Regions from separate parts of the Pseudoalteromonas sp. T1lg122 genome, predicted to be linked through region 3. Evidence: predicted binding sites of a transcription regulator. Region 3 holds the regulator's gene; each other region holds the start of a gene.
What was found. The regulator sigma-54, encoded in region 3, starts transcription at its own class of promoters, with help from an activator protein. The targets are predictions, from matches to a motif close to GTTGGCACGNNNNTNGNNT.

Region 1 (3,285 bases), on a different contig from region 3:
TGATTTACGCCATGCCAACAAATTATTCGAACCTTTTTATACTACCAAAAGCCAAGGCACGGGGCTTGGACTTGCTGTTGTAAGTTCAGTCGCCAATGCGCACCAAGGACGGGTTGAAGTAACTAATAATGCTCATGGGGGAGCATGTTTTAGTTTGATCTTGCCAATTAGTGCAGAACCAATGTCAGCGGAGGCAAAATGAATACTAACTCTATTTTAGTCGTTGAAGACGACGCAGGCTTACGAGAAGCACTGATCGATACCCTTGAAATGTCGGGTATTGATTGCGTTGCTGCAGATAGCGCTGAACAAGCGATGATCTTACTTAAGCAAAATAGCTATTCATTGGTTGTTAGCGACGTGCAAATGGGCGCAATGAGCGGCCTTGACCTGTTACGAAGCATTAAACTTAATTATCCTGAGCTGCCAGTATTAATGATGACAGCCTATGCCACCATTGATGATGCTGTAGAGGCAATGCGTTTAGGCGCGATTGATTACATGGCAAAACCGTTTGCCCCAGAAGTGCTTCTTAACATGGTGAGTCGTTATTTGCCTGAAAAGGAAAAAGAAACCGATGGCCCAATTGTTGCCGATCCATCGAGCATTAAGTTATTAGAACTTGCCAGTAAAGTAGCGCGCTCAGATGCCAGTGTTATGGTGCTTGGCCCAAGTGGGTCAGGTAAAGAAGTGTTGGCTCGTTTTATCCACGATAAATCAAACCGTAGCGATGCCCCCTTTGTGGCTATTAACTGTGCTGCTATTCCTGAAAATATGCTTGAAGCAACTTTATTCGGTTACGAAAAAGGGGCGTTTACTGGCGCTATTCAAGCCTGTCCTGGTAAATTTGAGCAAGCTCAAGGTGGTACCATCTTACTTGATGAAATTACGGAGATGGATTTAGGCTTACAAGCTAAATTACTGCGTGTACTGCAAGAGCGCGAAGTAGAACGTTTAGGTGGCCGTAAAACCATAGAGCTTGATGTACGCGTACTGGCTACAAGTAACCGCGACTTAAAAGAAGCGGTGAGCGAGAATCTGTTCAGAGAAGATTTATATTATCGCTTAAATGTGTTCCCGCTAATGTGGAAACCATTAGCAGAGCGTCCGGGTGATATTATTGTATTGGCCGAGCATTTAATTGAGCGCCATTGCCTGAAAAGTAAAGAGCCTATTGCGCTATTAACCGAAGGAGCTAAGCAAAAGCTGCTAGCGCATGCTTGGCCGGGTAATGTGCGCGAGCTTGATAATGTTATTCAACGTGCGTTGATATTATGTGATGGTAACAGTATTCATCAAGATGATGTCTTTATTGAAGAATTACTCACGGTGGATATAAAACCAGTCGCTACGCCACCACACAATGCACCGGCTTATCAAGAACAGCCTGTTGACGTTAATCTAGATACTGTGCCACAAATGAGTGAGCAGGGTAACTACAAAGACGAGCTTAAAGACAAAGAGCATCGTATTATTTTAGAAACCTTAGCGCGCTGTAATGGTAAGCGTAAAGAGGTTGCAGAAACCTTAGGTATTAGTCCGCGCACGTTACGTTATAAATTGGCGCAAATGCGTGACTTGGGTATTGCCTTACCTGCATAAACTCCCACCAAAAAGTTAGTTTAGCAAGCTCACATTTTTGTGAGCTTGTTTGCTGTCAAAACTCTGACAAACAAAATAAACACGTTAAATTATTGATATATATTGATTTATTTTGTGGCATGATTTGTGCTTTATCAGTGCATAAGTAAACTGCATTGTCAGAGAGTATTATGAAAGTTCAAAACAGCGCATTATTTCAAGAAATGCAATCTATGGCCTTAGAAGCAGGTCGTAGTAACTCAATTAATAATTTACCAACACAAACTCAGCCAACATCATCGGCACAGTTTGGTGATTTACTTACCAATGCACTTGATACAGTGAATGGCTTACAACAAGAAGCAAAACAAAAAGTAACGGCAATGGAAATGGGCGACCGCAGTGTTTCTCTTGCTGACGTTATGATTGCTTCGCAAAAGTCATCAGTCGCTTTTGAAGCAACGGTACAGGTTCGAAATAAGCTTGTTGAAGCTTATAAAGAAATCATGAACATGCCTGTTTAACTAGGTAGTGGAGAATTATTGTGGCGCAATCTAATCAATCAACTGATCTAGCCTTAGCCGGCGGTGGTATCGATTCAAACGATACCGATGATCATCAAGAGCAAAAGTCAGGCTACTTAAGTGCCTTAAACGGTGTAGACGTTTTACGCCAGGTTACTTTAGTGATTGCTTTGGCAATCTGTTTGGCTATCGCAATTTTTATTATTATTTGGGCTCGTCAGCCAGATATGCGTCCGCTTGGTAAAATGCCAACGGAAGAGCTTATTCAAACGCTGGACTTTTTAGACGCTCAAAAGATTGATTACGAACTTGATGGTAATGTCATCTCTGTTGAAGAAGGTGAATACCAAAACATTAAATTATTGATGGCTCGTGAAGGCCTTGAGCAAGCGCCAAGCTCAGGTACTGACATCATCATGCAAGATATGGGTTTTGGTGTAAGCCAACGCCTTGAACGTGAACGTTTAAAACATGGTCGTGAGCAACAGCTTGCGCGTACCATCGAAGAGCTAAAAAATGTTACTCGCGCCAAAGTACTTTTAGCTATTCCAAAAGAAAACGTCTTTGCTCGCCGTGAAAAGCAACCTTCAGCAACTGTTGTATTGACCTTAAAACGTGGTCGTACACTTGATGGTGAAGAAATTGACTCAGTGGTTGATATTGTTGCATCAGCGGTGCAAGGCCTATCGCCAGAGCGCGTTACTGTGACTGATCAAAATGGTCGCTTACTTAACTCAGGTTCACAAAATTCACTTGCTGCTCGCTCTCGCAAAGAATATGAAATTGAGCGTAAACGTGAAGAAGAATACTTAAATAAAATCGACAGCATCCTTATTCCTGTTGTGGGCTTAGGTAACTATACAGCGCAAGTTGATTTAAATATGGATTTTAGCGCCGTAGAAGAAACACAAAAACGTTATAACCCAGACCTACCTGCTGTGCGCAGTGAAACGACATTCGAAGAAAATAACATTGGTGGTCTTGCTGTGGGTATTCCAGGAGCACTCACAAATCAGCCGCCAGTAAATTCTAATATTCCTGAAATTGCAGGCCAAGGCAGTGCGGGTTCAGCAACAAATCCTAGTCGTTCGCATAAAGAAGCAACACGCAACTACGAGCTAGATACAACAATCTCACATAAACGTCAGCAAACAGGGGTTATTCGTCGCATCAGTGTGTC
Region 2 (3,285 bases), on a different contig from region 3:
TCAAGTTAACAAGCTCTTCAGTTACATTCACGTTAGAGGTTTCAAGGGAACCTTGAACCACCGTACCTAAACCATCGATACCTGGGTTACCTTGCACAGGCGCACCACTTACAGCGGTTTCTGTGTATAAGTTTTGTCCCATAGGCTCAAGACCCGATGGATTAATAAAATCACTAATCGTTAGCTGACCAATGACCACGTTGTCTGGTTGCCCTGAAATACGCACTGACACTTCACCGTCTTGTGAAACAGTAATTGATTGCGCATCGTCTGGAACATTCATTTCCGGTTGCAAAGGAAAACCCGCGCCCGATGTTACAATGCGGCCATCTTCGTCAGTCGTGAATTGACCGTTACGCGAATAGGCAATGTTGCCATCCGGTAATTGTACTTCAAAAAAACCAGGGCCTGAAATCATCCAGTCCAGTGAATTTTCAGTGGTAAGCATGTTACCTTGTGAAAAGTTCTTTTGGTTGGCAACCACTTTGGCACCCGCACCAAGCATTAAGCCTGATGGCATTTCAGTGTCTTGTGACGAACGACCACCTGGTTGGTTGATGTTTTGATATAGTAAATCTTCAAATACGGCGCGGCTTTTTTTGTAACCGACCGTGCTGGCATTCGCGAGATTATTTGAGATCACCGAAATATCGGTTTGCTGGGCGTCAAGCCCGGTTTTACTGATCCATAATGCAGGATTCATAACTCTACCCTCTCAGTCATCTTAAACAATGCGTAACAGCTGATCTTGACGCTCATCGAGCTCTTCGGCTGTTTTCATCAATTTAACTTGTAATTCAAATTGGCGTTGATTGCTGATCATGTCGACCATTTCATGCACCGGGTTTACGTTTGACATTTCAAGCGTTCCCGATAGTACTTTCACATTTGGCGAAATATCACAAAAACCACACAGGTCATTGATCAGCATGTCTTCTTTTGGTCGAAATAAACCGTCATTACCTTTTTCAAGCTGAGTGTTATCAGCCTCAATCACTTTTAAGCGATCAACCACTTCTAAAAAGTTCGCTGGTGCACCTTGCGGGCGAACCTGAATAGCACCGTCTTCACTAAACTCAACTTTCTCGATAGGTAATGGCAGAATGATTGGACCACCTTCGCCAATTACTTGACGGCCATGGCTGGTGATCAACGCGCCATCTGGAGTAATGTTTAATGTGCCTGTTTTGGTGTATGCCTCATTGCCTGATGCATCTTGTACACTCAACCAACCACGGTCACTCATAGCAATATCAAGCTCACGGCCAGTTTCTACATAACCACCAGATTGCATGTTAGATCCTGGGCGTTCTTGCATTGCAAACACCCTCGATGGCAGACCTTCCCCGAAGGCTTGCATAGAGCGAGCTTGTGCAAAATCAGCTTTAAAGCCAGTGGTGTTAGCGTTCGCAAGATTGTTAGCCTTGAGCTCAAGACCGCGCAAACTTTGCTTAGCACCCGACATGGCAATGTAGACCATTTTGTCCATAACATTGACTCACTAAAAATACGATAACTAAGAAATGCAATAAAAGTGCCAAAGTAAAATTGACGCTGAAATAGGAGAGAAAAATGAGCTGCTAGAATGAAAAAAGGCTGCCAATAGAGGGAGCAGCCTTCGTGTCGGATTATGCTTAGAGCCGTTAAGATTAACGGATCTGTAGAATGTTTTGTTGTAGCGTTGAGTTAACCTCAAGCGCACGTGAGTTAGCTTGGAAGTTACGCTGCGCACTAATCAAATCAACAAGTTCATTCGTTAAGTTAACATTTGATTGCTCAAGTGCTGATGAGTTGATTGAACCTAAAGTACCTGAACCTGGTTCACCAGCAATTGGCTCACCTGACGTTAAACTCTTCTTCCAAGAAGTATTACCTACTTGCTGTAAACCTTGTGAGTTCGAAAAACGAACCATTGCAACTTGACCTAAGAACGAGGTATCACCATTACTATACGATGCAACAATTTTACCATCAGAGCCGATATCAATACCCGATAGACGACCTACCGTCGCACCGTCTTGCTCAAGTGCTTTCACTTCAAAGTTACTTGCATATTGAGTTGGTACTTTATTCGCTGTTGCCGCTTCATCACGCCAGTTCATTGTTACATCATCTGGGAAGCTCGCACCATTAGAAAGTAAATCAGATAGACCTGTTGCAGCACCGGCACCATTTGGTAGGGTTAAAGGATTAAAAGTTGTATCTGTATTTGCTACACCATCCGTGCTAAGTGGTAAACCGCTCGCATCAAATTGGAATGTAGTTAATGGAGTATAAGGTGTTGTTGTTTGCTCTACACCACTAGAGTCAAATGGCTTTTCATCAAGTGTTGCATACACTTCCCACTCATTCTCATTACCTGTAGTCGCTGAGTCAGTTTTCACAAAGAAGAATTGTAAAATATGTGGCTCACCTAATGAATCATATACAGTTGTCGACGTTGAACTGTTGTAAGTCGCACTTGTTTCAGGATCAAATGGTGTCACTGTTGGCGCAGAGGCACGCGAATCAAGGTTAAATGATGAGTAAACATTCGTCGTTGCACGCGGTGAACCTGAAGCATCAGGAATTTGTAGTGCAGATGAAGTACTTAAACTAACAGAGGTTGTATCACCGGTTGCTTCATCAACAGGGAAACCTTGTAAGTAATTGCCGCTCGCATCAACAATAAAGTTATCTTTATTAAGTTTGAACGCACCAGCACGCGTATAAGTAAAGTCTTGTGCACCTAAGTCATTAGCCATTGCGAAGTAACCTTCACCCGTAATCGCTAAATCTAAAGAGTTATTTGTGAATGATAACGAACCTTGGTGGAATTGCTGTGCCACCATGGTTGTTCTTACACCGTCACCATTTTTTGTTTTACCAGAGCTAAATACTGATGATGCGTACACATCAGCAAACTCTGCACGAGACTCTTTGAAGCCCGTAGTATTCACGTTCGCAATGTTATTTGCGGTAACGTCTAAATCTTTTTGCGCGGCTGCTAAACCTGTTAATGCAATATTGAAGCTCATAACTCACCTCTAACCTATCTCTTAGCCTAAGCTAACCCAAACCTTTTTTTACTTATGCGATTTCAGCTATATCAGTCAGCCTAACCGCACCCTCTTTTGTATTTACGATAATGCCGCTGCTACCATTGATATTGACACTTTCAATATTTTTAAAGGTCGCCATTGGCAGGCTGCTGTAGTCACCATTTACATAGCCTTCAGCACTGATGTCATACTCACCTTCAGGGAGTACATTGCCATCGTTATCTTTGCCATCCCACTCAAAACG
Region 3 (3,285 bases):
CCTTCTATATGATTGTAGGCTTAGTACCTAGCGACAAAGGTAAAATCAGCATTGATGATAACGACATTACGCTTTTACCAATGCATAGCCGCGCACGTTTAGGTATTGGTTATCTGCCGCAAGAGTCGTCAATTTTTAGAAAGTTGACGGTTTATCAAAACTTGATGGCAATTTTAGAAACCCGTAAAGATCTAAATAAAACCACCCGCGAAGAAACGCTAAACAGCTTACTCGACGAATTTAGCATTCAACATATCCGTGACAGCCAAGGTATGGCGCTGTCAGGTGGCGAACGTCGCCGCGTTGAAATTGCTCGCGCATTAGCCGCAAATCCTAAATTTATCCTTTTAGATGAGCCTTTTGCTGGTGTTGATCCAATTTCAGTGTTAGATATAAAGAAAATTATTGAGCACCTAAAAAACCGCGGTATTGGGGTACTCATTACTGACCATAATGTTAGAGAAACCCTTGATGTTTGTGAAAAAGCCTACATTGTTTCTCATGGGGAGCTAATTGCATCAGGCACACCTGAGCACGTATTAGCTGACCAAACTGTACGTGATGTATATCTAGGCGAGCAATTCAGGCTGTAACCATTACGCCACCGACTAGAGCATCTGCTAGACTTATAACAATGACAATAAATCGATAATTTTTTAACTGTCACAGCACAGTCATCGATAACTTAAAAAGGATTGTTAGGGATACATGAGGCAATCATTACAGCTGCGCATGGGCCAGCAACTTACAATGACTCCACAACTGCAACAAGCGATTCGTTTGTTGCAGCTCAGTACATTGGATCTCCAGCAAGAAATTCAAGAAGCGCTTGATAGTAATCCCCTACTTGAAGTGGAAGAGGCTGATTACAACGAAGAAAGTATCGGTAAGAATGAGCAAAAAGCTGAATCTGACGATATGCAACTAAGCGCGTCTGCAGAAGAAGCACCTAGCGAATACGAGCAAGAAAGCAGTGACGCCCTCAATAAAGACACCGTAAGTGATGACTTAGCAATGGACGTCACGTGGGACGAGTACATGAGTGCTGCCCCATCAACATCATCAGGACCTATGCCTGAAGATGAGTCTATTTACCAAGGCGCATCAACTGAAACCCTACAAGAATACCTAATGTGGCAATTACAGCTCACGCCATTTAGCCCAACTGACGAAGCGATTGCCGTAGCCATAGTAGAAGCCATAGACGACTCAGGTATTTTAACGATCAGCTGTGAAGATATTGTCGAAAGCTTTAATCAAAATAACGATGAAGAAGAAATCGAACTTGATGAAGTTGAAGCGGTCTTAAAAAGAATACAATTATTCGATCCTGTTGGTATTGGCGCGCGCAGTTTACAAGAATGCCTGTGTATTCAGCTTCGTCAATTTGACGCTAGCACACCATATTTAGCTGAAACTAAAATGGTTTTATCTGAGCATATCGAATTATTAGCGAGTCGCGACTATCGCACTTTGATGAAAAAGACTAAGCTTAAAGAAAATGAGCTTAAAGAAGTGATGACGCTTATTCACAGCTTAAATCCTAAGCCTGCGGATAGCATAGTACGCGAAGAGTCTGAGTACGTTATACCTGATGTATCAGTGAAAAAAGTAAAAGGTCGCTGGGTGGTTGAGTTAAACCCAGATTGTATGCCAAAGATTAGAGTAAACAGCCAATATGCGGCTATGTCTCGCTCAGTAAAATCGAGTAGCGACAGCCAATTTATTCGCTCTCACTTACAAGAAGCAAAGTGGTTTATTAAGAGCTTAGAAAGCCGTAACGATACGTTATTAAAAGTAACCAACTGTATCGTTCAACAACAACAAGCTTTCTTTGAGCACGGCCCTGAAGCGATGAAGCCGATGGTGCTAAATGATGTTGCTGAAATGGTCGAAATGCATGAATCGACAATTTCACGTGTAACAACGCAAAAATATATGCATACCCCGAGGGGTATTTTTGAGTTGAAATATTTCTTCTCAAGCCATGTCAGCACCGAAAATGGTGGTGAGTGTTCTTCTACGGCAATACGCGCTTTAATCAAGAAGTTAGTGGCCGCAGAAAACTCAGCTAAACCATTGAGTGATAGTAAAATTGCAGATATATTGGCTGAGCAAGGAATTAAAGTAGCTAGACGTACAATTGCAAAATATCGTGAGTCTCTAGCAATACCTCCGTCTAATCAGCGCAAGAGTTTGATTTAGACGTTTTACATAGAAGGAAAAATGCTTATGCAACTAAATTTAACTGGTCGTCATGTAGAAATCACTGATTCATTAAGAGACTATGTAAACACCAAGTTTGCGAAACTAGAAAGGCATTTTGACCATATAAATAATGTTCATGTCATTCTAGATGTAGAAAAATTAAGCCAAAAAGCAGAAGCAACTTTACATGTAAACGGAGGCGAATTGTTCGCTTCTACAGAACATCAAGATATGTACGCAGCCATTGACTCACTGATCGATAAGCTTGATCGCCAAGTCATTAAACACAAAGAGAAATTAGCTCGACATTAAATTATGAAACTAAGTTCACTTACTAACCAGGACTGCAGCAAAGCTGCGGTCCTTTTTAATAGCAAAAAAAGAATTCTTGAATATATCAGCGAACTGGCCCACCAGCAGCTTCCTCATTTATCGCAACAAGATATCCTAGATGCTTTGCTCAACCGAGAAAAACTAGGCAGCACCGGCATCGGTCGCGGTATTGCTATTCCCCATGGTCGAATGAGCGGTGCCGATGAACCCCATGCGTTTATCATAGTGAGTGAATCACCCATCAATTTTGATGCTATTGATAACCGCCCGGTTGATATATTTGTGGCACTCATCGTACCAGATGGTGACTGTCAGCTTCACCTAAAGACCTTATCAACAATTGCTGATAGACTTAAAGATAAAGAATTTTGTAAACAGTTACGCAGTGCTACAACCGATCAGCAACTGTTTCAGGTCATATCAGCAGAGGCATAAATGGAATTAATCATTATCAGCGGTCGCTCAGGCTCAGGTAAATCGGTCGCTTTACGAGTACTTGAAGACTTAGGCTATTATTGCGTTGATAATATTCCAGTGAATTTGCTGCCTTCACTCGTACGTAGCGTATCTGATAATTACGATAAAATAGCAGTCAGTATCGACGTACGTAACTTACCGAAAGAGCAGCAAGAATTTAATGATATTCTTGAATACCTACCAGGGTTTGCAAACCCAACGCTATTTTACTTAGATAGTGATGATCAAACCCTGATAAAGCGCTTTTCAGAAACACGCCGCTTACAT

Region 1: fliE (flagellar hook-basal body complex protein FliE) is a predicted target of sigma-54. The motif match lies at 1,716-1,734, and genes of this name have one in related genera.
Region 2: C2M33_RS20185 (flagellar basal body rod protein FlgF) is a predicted target of sigma-54. The motif match lies at 1,524-1,542, and genes of this name have one in related genera.

Annotation. Positions count from the first base shown of each region.
Region 1 is NZ_PQCG01000034.1:404,136-407,420, reverse strand. Features, by position in the region: gene C2M33_RS20030 (sensor histidine kinase) at 1-202, shown strand, start outside; gene C2M33_RS20025 (sigma-54-dependent transcriptional regulator) at 199-1,602, shown strand; gene fliE (flagellar hook-basal body complex protein FliE) at 1,773-2,105, shown strand; gene fliF (flagellar basal-body MS-ring/collar protein FliF) at 2,126-3,285, shown strand, end outside.
Region 2 is NZ_PQCG01000034.1:439,066-442,350, forward strand. Features, by position in the region: gene flgG (flagellar basal-body rod protein FlgG) at 1-703, opposite strand, end outside; gene C2M33_RS20185 (flagellar basal body rod protein FlgF) at 725-1,489, opposite strand; gene flgE (flagellar hook protein FlgE) at 1,650-3,017, opposite strand; gene C2M33_RS20195 (flagellar hook assembly protein FlgD) at 3,070-3,285, opposite strand, start outside.
Region 3 is NZ_PQCG01000031.1:99,267-102,551, reverse strand. Features, by position in the region: gene lptB (LPS export ABC transporter ATP-binding protein) at 1-593, shown strand, start outside; gene C2M33_RS11290 (RNA polymerase factor sigma-54) at 709-2,205, shown strand; gene hpf (ribosome hibernation promoting factor) at 2,233-2,520, shown strand; gene ptsN (PTS IIA-like nitrogen regulatory protein PtsN) at 2,524-2,976, shown strand; gene rapZ (RNase adapter RapZ) at 2,977-3,285, shown strand, end outside.